3 regions of the Mesorhizobium sp. BH1-1-5 genome follow, and region 3 is predicted to be linked to each of the others. Evidence: predicted binding sites of a transcription regulator. Region 3 holds the regulator's gene; each other region holds the start of a gene.

Region 1 (3,260 bases), on a different contig from region 3:
GCAGCAGAAGCCCTTGCTGCTCGGCGCCCATATCGTCGTCTATTCGGCGACCAAGCATATAGACGGCCAGGGCCGCTGCCTCGGCGGCGTCATCCTGTCGGACAAGAAATGGATCGACGAGAACCTGCACGACTATTTCCGCCACACCGGCCCGAGCCTGTCGCCCTTCAACGCCTGGACGCTACTGAAGGGCCTGGAGACGCTGCCGCTGCGGGTGCGCCAGCAGACCGAGAGCGCCGGCAAAATCGCCGATTTCCTGGCCGGACGGCCGGAGATCGCACGCATCATCTATCCGGGCCGCGCCGATCATCCGCAGGCGGATGTCGTGAAGAAGCAGATGTCGGGCGGCTCGACGCTGATCTGCCTCGACGTCAAGGGCGGCAAGCAGGCGGCCTTCGCCTTGCAGAACGCGCTCGACATCGTGCTGATCTCGAACAATCTCGGGGACGCCAAGAGCCTGATCACCCATCCGGCGACGACGACCCACAAGAACCTGAGCGACGACGCGCGGGCAGAGCTGGGCATCGGGCCAGGCACGCTCAGGCTCTCCGTCGGCCTTGAGGACGCCGACGATCTGCTGGAGGACATCGAGCAGGCGCTGAAGGCGGCCAAATAGAAAGCCACTGCCAGTCGCGGCCTGAGCCTTCCAGAGCCGCAATCCCGGGCGGAAAAGCGCCACACACTTTTCCTGGAATTGCTTCAGGCGAGCTCTTCCAGTTCGGTCATCGCCTTGGTGCGGATGGTCATGGCGTTGCCGCGCCATTCCACGGCGCCGCCGAACCAGGCGCGCGCCCAGATGGCGGGCAGCATGAAGTCGCGCGCGATCATCGCGGTGACGCTGCGCGGCGACAGGTACCAGCCCTTGGCCGACGCCAGCAGGCATTCCGGCAAATAGGCGATCGCCAGCACGCATAAAGCCGTGCCGGGCAGGCTGACGCCGGCGCCTGCCGCGGCAACCAGCGCCAGCAGCAGCGCCATCGCCGCACCGGTCAGGATCTCCGGCGCGAAGAACAGCGGGAAGGTGACCCGGCGCAGCCGCGCCCAGCGCGCCTGGCGCGACCAGATTTCGGCGCGCGAACGCTGGCCGAGCGGCTGCTCGAAAGGCGAGGCGACGAGATTGACGCGCAAGCCCAGGCTGTTGACCAGCTTGGTGGCGGCCGCGTCCTCGGCGATCTCGGCGGCCAAAGCCTGGATGCCGCCATTGGCGTCCAGCATCGGCTTGTTCCACAGCATGCTCTTGCCCTGGGCGAAGCCAAGGCCGAGCGCCTCGCCGGCATATTGCCAGCGCGCCTGCAGGGTGTTGAGAAACGCGCATTCGACTTCGGCCCAAAACCCGTCCGGCCGCGAGCCGATCGGCGTCGAGCAGACGAGGCCGGTATCCGCGCGCCACGCCGCCATCAGCTGCTGGACATAGTCCCTCGGCATCAGCACGTTGGAATCGGCGAGGACGACCCAATCGTGCCGCGCCGCCTGCCAACCCTTGACGCAGTTGTTGAGCTTGGGATTGGCGCTGATGCGGTCGTCTCCTATCAGCAGCCGCGCCGGAACCTTCGGGTAGCGCGCGATCGCCGCATTGACGAGCCTGACGACCGGGTCTTCGGCGTGCGCGACGCAGAAGATCAGCTCATAGCGGGGCCAGTCGAGCGAGAAGGCGCGCTGCAAGGTCTCCTGCGCGAACGGCTCGACGCCGCGCAAGGGAACGATGATCGAGACCGGCTGGGTGCCTGCTGCGGGCGGCGCAATGACACGCCGCCGTCTGAGCCGCGACGAGGCGAGCAGGATGCTGGCGAGATTGGATAGGAGAAGGGCTGACGAAGCCAGGCCGGCTGCGATAGTCGGTTCCATCGAGATCTGGTCACTCCCGACAGGGCGTTTCACCGTTTCAGCGAAAACGGCGAACCGCTCTATCTCTTTGTTTTCACGCGATCCCGGACGGGAAACCGCTCACACTTTTCCTGCAATTGCTTCAGGCCACAGCGGCCGTTTCATCCGTCGACAGAATGTCCGAGTCGCCCGGCACGGTTTGTGCACACCAACATTGTCATGTGTCACTTAAATGACATTGTTTTTCGGCACCTGCGCCTACAAGGCTGGCAGGACGGTCGGCGCTGCGCGTCAAACAGCGAAGCGCGACGAATGTTCCGCGGCGGCAACCGGAGTGGCCCATGTATCGCGCAGTGACGCGCAACATCGAAGTCCTGGTCAGGCCCTTCTATCTGGAGGACCGCTCCGATCCGTCCGAGAACCGCTATGTCTGGGGCTACCAGGTGACGATCGACAACCGTTCCGATGAATTCGTGCAACTTCTGTCGCGCTACTGGCATATCACCGACGGGCGAGGCCGGGTCGAGGAGGTGCGCGGCGCCGGCGTCGTCGGCGACCAGCCGGAACTCAATCCCGGCGACAGCTATCAGTACACCTCAGGCTGCCCGCTCTCGACGCCGTCGGGCATCATGGTCGGCCACTACACGATGCGCAACGGCCGCGGCGAGACGTTCGATATCGCCATTCCGGCTTTCTCGCTCGACATGCCGGGGACGAGGCGCACGGTGAATTAAAGAACTCGAGTTCCTAGCCCCACGAAGTGGGGAGAGGAACCGGAGCTTTCTTACTTCACGAATTCGGCCGGATCGAAGTCGTATTGCGTCGAGCAGAACTCGCAGGCGACATGGATGCCGCCGTCCTCGGTCGAGTCCTTGATCTCCTGCGCCGAAAAGCCTTCGAGGATGCCGTGGATCTTCTCGCGCGAGCAGGAGCACTGGTCGGCGACCGGCACGCCGCGGAAGACGCGCACGCCGTGTTCGTGGAACAGCCGGTAGAGCAGCCGCTCGGCGCCCACCGTCGGGTCGATCAGCTCGGTCGGCTCGATAGTGCCGAGCAGCGCCAGCAATTCCTGCCAGGAATTGTCGGCCGGCTGATGCGTAACGTCCCGCGGATCGCCGTCGCCGCCCGAAATGTCGGGCACGCGCATGCGCTCCGGCGCCTGCGGCAGGAACTGCGCCAGGATGCCGCCGGCGCGCCACTGCTCGCGCGCGCCGGCCGGGCCGGGCGTGACCAGCTTGGCGACCGACATCTTGATCTCAGTCGGGATCTGCTCCGACTGCCGGAAATAGGTGCGCGCGGCATCCTCCAGCGAGGTGCCGTCGAGCTGCACGATGCCCTGGTAGCGCTGCGTATGCGCGCCCTGGTCGATGGTCAAAGCCAGCACGCCGTCGCCAAGCAGCACCTGCTGCGAGGTCTCGCCGGCGGCGATCAGCGCC
Region 2 (3,260 bases), on a different contig from region 3:
GCGTTCGGTCGGCCATGTCGATGACATCGGCTGGATCTTTGGCGCCTTCCTCTCCGTCTATGCCGCCATGCAGGTGGTGTTCTCGCCCCTGCTTGGCGCGCTCTCGGACCGGTATGGCCGCCGGCCGGTGCTGCTTCTGTCGCTGGCGGGCGCGATGGCCGACTACCTCTTCATGGCTTTCGCGCCGTCGCTGCCACTGCTGTTCGCCGGGCGCATCATCGCCGGCATCACCGGCGCCAGCATGGCGGTTGCCTCGGCCTTGATGGCTGATATCACCGAAGAGGACCGCCGCGCCCGCGGCTTCGGCCATTTGAGCGCTGCCTTCGGTGTCGGCTTCATTGCCGGCCCGGCTTTGGGCGGCGTGCTGGGCGACGTCTGGCTGCGCGCGCCGTTCCTGGCCGCCGCCGCCCTCAACGGCCTGAACCTGGCGCTCGCCTTCTTCCTGTTGCCGGAACCGAAACGCGCCGGCAATCCGGTGGAAATGCCGTCGCTCAACCCGCTGGCGCCGCTGTGCTGGGCCTTTTCTTTCCCTACCCTGCTGCCGCTGCTCGGCGCCTTCGCCGTGCTCAGCCTCGTCGGCGAGGTCGGCGGTACGATCTGGGTGCTCTATGTCCAGGACAAATTCAGCTGGGACCTGTTCACCGTCGGCATCTCGCTGGCGCTGTTCGGCCTGTTCCATGCCGGAGCGCAAGGCTTCGTCGCCGGCCCGATCGCCGAGCGCTGGGGCGAAAGGCGCGCGCTGCTCGTCGCCATCCTCGCCGACAGCGCGGCCTACGTCTCGGTCGCGCTTGCCTGGCGGGGCTGGATGGCCTTCGCGCTGCTGCCGCTCTTCTGCCTTGGCGGCATCGGCACCCCCGCACTGCAATCCCTGCTCACGTCACGGGTCGGCGCCGATCACCAGGGCCGGCTGCAGGGCGTGCTTACCAGCATGACCAGCCTGGTCTCGGTGGTCGGGCCGCTTGCCATCGCAACGCTCTATTTCCGCACACGCAGCTTCTTTCCCGGGCTGGTGTGGATCGCGGGTGCCGCGCTCTATCTCATCTGCCTGCCGCTGCTCGCCCGGTCGCCTGCCGCAACGCGGGTAGAGGTGCCTCGTCCAGGCACGAGTTGAAGGGTCAGGCATTTCACAACCCAGAGCGGCGTACCGCCCTGCTGTCATATGTCTGTCACACACTGTCTATCGAGATACTGTTCACTCACGGGGAGGTCTGAATGGCCGACGAGAACAGCATCACTCTGCTCGACGACACTTCGAAATTGCCGGTAATCGCGGCCAATCCTGGTGAAGTCGCCAGGATCGAAGGCGGCATCGATATCCGCGACCGCGCGGCGATTTCGGTCTTCGGCGACCGCGCCCAGCAAGCGGTCAGCGACTATGCCGACAAGATTCTGTCGCAGATCCGCAACCGCGATCTCGGCGACACCGGCACGCTGCTGACCGATATCATCATGAAAGCCCGGAATCTCGACCCCGCCTCGCTGAAGGAGGAAGGGTTCCTGAGCAACCTGTTCTCCTCGTTCAAGGCGCGGCTCGAGCGCTTCAAGGATAAATACGAGGATGTGGCCGGGCAGATCGACCGCATCGGCCTGGAGCTCGATCGTCACAAGGACACGCTGCGCCGAGACATCGCCGTGCTCGATGACCTCCACGAGCAAACGAAGGAGTCCATCCTCAACCTCGACGCCTATGCGCAGGCCGGCAAGAAATTCGTGGACGATTACCGCGCCAACGAATTGCCGAAGCTCAAGGCCGCGGCCGACGCCAAGGCAAGCGATTCAGCCGGAGCGCTGGAGGCTCAGGCCTATCAGGACGCGGTGCAGGCGCTCGACCGGCTGGAAAAGCGCATCTTCTATCTGGTGCAGGCGCGCCAGCTCGGCATCCAGCAATTGCCGCAGATCCGCATCGTGCAGTCGGGCGACGAGACGCTGATCGAGAACCTGCAGGCGACCTCGGCGCTGACGGTGCCTGCCTGGAAGCAGAAGATGGTCATCCTGCTTGGGCTGACCAACCAGAAGTCGGCGCTGGAGCTGCAAAAGACGGTCACCGACGCCACCAACGAGATGATCCGCCAGACATCGAAGATGATGAAGGACCAGGCCATCTCGATCGAAGAGCAGGCGCAGCGCGGCATCGTCGATGTCGAGACGCTGGCGCAGGCCAACCGCGATCTGATCGATACCGTGCAGGGTGTGCTCAAGGTCCAGGAGCAAGGCCGGCAGAAGCGGGCCGATGCCGAAAAGCAGATGGACCAGATGACCGCCGACCTCAAGAAAGCGCTGACCGGAGCATGATGCCGAAAAGTGTGAAGCGGTTTTCGGACGACATCATGCTCTATCTCTTTGATTTGGAGCCGGATGGTTTCAGGTCAAGTGGACCTGAAACCATCCGGCTCCAAGGCTGACGGGGCCTCGATGCGAATGAAGCTTTCGTCCGTACTGGTGCTGGCGGCCGCGCTGCTGCTCGCCGCCTGCAATTCGAGCCATGTCAAATTCTCGATCGTCTCCGGTTCCGAAAACACGGTGCTGGAACCGATCGTGCAGGAGTTCTGCGCCAAGCAGGGCGCGACCTGCTCCATCTCTTACCAGGGCTCGCTCGATATTGGCCTCGGCCTGCAGAAGCCCGCCGGCCTCGACCAGGATGCGGTGTGGCCGGCATCGAGCGTTTGGGTCGACCTGTTCGATACCGGCCGCAAGGTACGCAACCTCACCTCTATCGCGCAGATGCCGGTCATCCTCGGCGTGCGCAAATCCAAGGCCGCCGAACTGGGCTGGGTCGGCAACGACGTGTACATGAAGGACATCCTTGCCGCGGTGAAAGACGGCAAGCTCAAATTCCTGATGACGTCGGCAACGCAGTCGAATTCCGGCGCCAGCGCCTATCTGGCGATGCTGTCCAGCGCGCTCGGCGGCAAGCAGGTGATCGAGCCCGGCGACCTCAACAACGCCTCCGTGCACGACACGGTCGGCGCCCTGTTGCAGGGCGTCGCCCGCTCCTCCGGTTCGTCAGGCTGGCTGGCCGATCTCTATGTCGATTCCGCGCGCAAGGGCACGCTCTATGACGCGATGTGGAATTACGAGGCGACGCTGAAGGAGACCAACGACAAGCTGAAGCAGATGGGCGACGAGCCGCTCTATGCGGTCTATCCGGCCGATGGCGTGGCGGTCGGCGATTCCCCGCTCGGCTTCATCGATCACGGCCGCGGCACCGACGTCGAGAAATTCTTCACCGACCTGCTTGCCTATCTGCAATCGGACGCCGT
Region 3 (3,260 bases):
AAGCCTAACCGGACGCAGAGAGGACAGATGAAACCGATGTTGTCCACCGACCTGAACGCACCCGACGCGACCGTCGAGAAGGCCAAGATCGAGGTCAAGAACCTCAACTTCTACTATGGCCAGTCGAAGGCGCTGAAGGACATCAACCTGTCCCTGCCGGAGCGCAGCGTGACGGCCTTCATCGGCCCGTCGGGCTGCGGGAAGTCGACGCTGCTGCGCGTGCTCAACCGCATCTACGAGCTCTATCCGAAGCAGAGCGCCGAGGGCCAGGTGCTGCTCGACGGCAAGAACATCCTCGACCGCTCGCAGGACCTCAACCTGCTCAGGACCAAGATCGGCATGGTTTTCCAGAAGCCGACGCCTTTCCCGATGTCGATCTACGAAAACATCGCCTTCGGCGTCAGGCTCTATGAGAAGATCAGCAAGGCCGAGATGGACAGCCGCGTCGAGCAGGCGCTGAAGCGCGCCGCGCTCTGGAGCGAGGTCAAGGACAAGCTCAACGCCAGCGGGCTCAGCCTTTCCGGCGGCCAGCAGCAGCGCCTGTGCATCGCCCGCACCGTGGCGGTGAAGCCCGAGGTCATCCTGCTCGACGAGCCGGCCTCGGCGCTCGATCCCCTGTCGACGGCCAAGATCGAGGAGCTGATCGACGAATTGCAGGCCGACTACACGATCGTCATCGTCACCCACAACATGCAGCAGGCGGCGCGCGTGTCGCGGCAGACGGCGTTCATGTATCTCGGCGAGCTGGTGGAGTTCGACCGGACCGAGAAGATCTTCACCTCGCCTCGCGAGAAGCGCACGCAGGACTACATCACCGGCCGCTTCGGCTGAGTACATACGAGGACATCATCATGGCCGAACATACCGTCGCCTCCTTCGACGAGGATTTGAGGCAGATCAGCCGGCTCATCAACGACATGGGCGATCTCGCCGGCTCCATGGTCGGCGGCGCGACCAGGGCCCTGCTCGAAACCGACAATGCGCTGGCGCAGCGCGTCGTCTCCGACGACGCCATCATGGACGCGCGCCAGCGCGAGCTCGACGACCGCGCCATCACGCTGATCGCCAAGCGGCAGCCGATGGCCGACGATCTTCGTCACGTGGTCGGCTCGATCCGCATGGCGGGCGACCTCGAGCGCATCGGCGACCTCGCCAAGAACATCGCCAAGCGCGTCGGTTCGGTCGGCGTCAGCGCCGCGCCGCGCGACCTCACGCATTCGATCGATTCCATGGCGCAGATGGTGCTGATCCAGGTCCAGGCCGTGATCCAGGAATATACGGCGGGCGATGCCACGGCGCTGGCCAAGCTTCGCAACGACGACGAGCGCATCGACGTCAAATACACGTCCGTCTTCCGCGAGCTGTTGACCTACATGATGGAAGACCCGCGCAACATCACCGCTTGCACGCATCTTTTGTTCTGCGCCAAGAATCTCGAGCGCATCGGCGACCATGTGACCAACATCGCCGAGAACGCCTACTATGTGCTGACCGGCACCCAATTGCCCGCCAACCGTCCGAAGCAGGACGAGACGGCAATGTCGGCGCCGGCGGCCTGACGGAAAAGGTTACCCCGATGATCGCGCCACGCATCATGGTGGTGGAGGACGAGGAGCCGCTGGGGGTGCTGCTCCGCTACAACCTCGAATCCGAAGGTTACCAGGTTGAAGTGGTGACCCGCGGCGACGAGGCCGAAATCCGCCTGCAAGAAAACGTTCCCGACCTGCTCGTGCTCGACTGGATGGTGCCGGCGGTTTCCGGCATCGAGCTCTGCCGGCGTCTCAGGATGCGGCCCGAGACCGAGCGGCTGCCGATCATCATGCTGACGGCGCGCGGCGAGGAAAGCGACCGCGTGCGCGGCCTTTCGACCGGCGCCGACGACTATCTGGTCAAGCCGTTCTCGACGCCGGAGTTCATGGCGCGCGTCAAGGCGCTGCTGCGCCGCGCCAAGCCGGAGGTGCTGTCCAGCGTGCTCAAGGTCGGCGACATCGTGCTCGACCGCGAATCGCACCGCGTCTACCGCAAGAAGAGCGAGATCAGGCTCGGCCCGACCGAGTTCCGCCTGCTCGAATTCATGATGCGCCATCCCGGCCGCGTGTTCTCGCGCAGCCAGCTGCTCGACAATGTCTGGGGCGAGACGATCTATATCGACGAGCGCACCGTGGACGTGCATGTCGGGCGCCTGCGCAAGGCCGTCAACAACGGCCGCATGCCGGACGTCATCCGCACCATCCGTGGCGCGGGTTACGCGATCAGGGAAGATTAGTCTCGGGGCGCGCCGAAGTCCTGACAGCTAGGCACTTCCAACATCTACGCTGGTCAGTAGCCGAGACGCTTGTGCTTCGTCATCCACGGGCGGAGCAAGGAGCGCAGCGACGCGGCGCAGACCCGAGGATCCATGCCGTGACGTCGACGCGCCGCGGCGGTGCAGAATTCTGCTCCGCTGCGCATGGATTCCAGGGTCTTCGCGACGGAGCTTCGCTCCTGCTTCGCCCTGGAATGACGAAGCTGCGGGGGCTTCGCACGGAAACCAACGATCAAGGTTGATCAGGCGACGTGCTTGCCCGCTCGCGCCTGGCCTCCCGGCGCGAAAATCTCCTGGTCGACGAAGGTCAGCGCGCGCATGGCGCAGCCTTCGCGGATCAGCGGCAGTTCGTTCGGCTCGGTGTCGAAGGAGATCGACTTGGAGTGCTGGCCGCCGGCGGTCTGGGCGATCGCCTCCCTCAGCGCCGGCTCGATCAGGTCGAAGGCGGCCGCGCTGACGCCGACCATGGCGACGGGCGCCGGGTCGATCAAGGCAAACAGGCTGCCGAGACCGAAGCCAAGCGCTTCGCCGGCCCGGCGATAAGCCTCCCGTTCGGGGCCGTCCTCCTGACGGGCCTTTGCGGCAAGGGCGCGCATGTCGGCGTCGCCGACGTCGGTTGGCGCGGCATCCTCGCTTATTCCCATGGCGCTGCGCCAGATCGCATAATTGCCGGCATAGGCCTCGACGCAGCCGCGCCGGCCGCAGCGGCAAAGCGCGCCGCCCGGACGATGGATCATGTGGCCGAACTCGCCGCCCGAGGAATGCGTGCCGGTGAACAGCGCGCCTTTCAGCACCAGCCCCATGCCGATGCCGTGCGAGAGCAGGATGGCGATGAAGTCGTCGCGATAGCGCTCGGGATCGCGCCATTGCAGCGCCACCGCCATCATGTTGCAGTCGTTCTCCGTTGTGGCCGGGATGCCGAATTCCTTTTCGAGGATATCGGCGAAGGGAATGT

What was found. The regulator PhoB, encoded in region 3, activates phosphate uptake and scavenging genes when phosphate is short. The targets are predictions, from matches to a motif close to TGTCATNNANCTGTCAT.
Positions count from the first base shown of each region.
Region 1: LB572_RS00830 (ceramide glucosyltransferase) is a predicted target of PhoB. The motif match lies at 2,046-2,062, and genes of this name have one in related genera.
Region 2: LB572_RS23905 (toxic anion resistance protein) is a predicted target of PhoB. The motif match lies at 1,154-1,170, and genes of this name have one in related genera.

Region 1 covers NZ_JAIUIM010000001.1:173,327-176,586, reverse strand. The annotation lists gene LB572_RS00835 (O-succinylhomoserine sulfhydrylase) at 1-616, shown strand, start outside; gene LB572_RS00830 (ceramide glucosyltransferase) at 700-1,845, opposite strand; gene apaG (Co2+/Mg2+ efflux protein ApaG) at 2,166-2,558, shown strand; gene LB572_RS00820 (Hsp33 family molecular chaperone) at 2,609-3,260, opposite strand, start outside.
Region 2 covers NZ_JAIUIM010000019.1:102,467-105,726, forward strand. The annotation lists gene tet (Tet(A)/Tet(B)/Tet(C) family tetracycline efflux MFS transporter) at 1-1,111, shown strand, start outside; gene LB572_RS23905 (toxic anion resistance protein) at 1,213-2,292, shown strand; gene LB572_RS23910 (VWA domain-containing protein) at 2,413-3,260, shown strand, end outside.
Region 3 covers NZ_JAIUIM010000034.1:54,400-57,659, reverse strand. The annotation lists gene pstA (phosphate ABC transporter permease PstA) at 1-31, shown strand, start outside; gene pstB (phosphate ABC transporter ATP-binding protein PstB) at 28-831, shown strand; gene phoU (phosphate signaling complex protein PhoU) at 852-1,559, shown strand; gene phoB (phosphate regulon transcriptional regulator PhoB) at 1,577-2,266, shown strand; gene LB572_RS30785 (ROK family protein) at 2,548-3,260, opposite strand, start outside.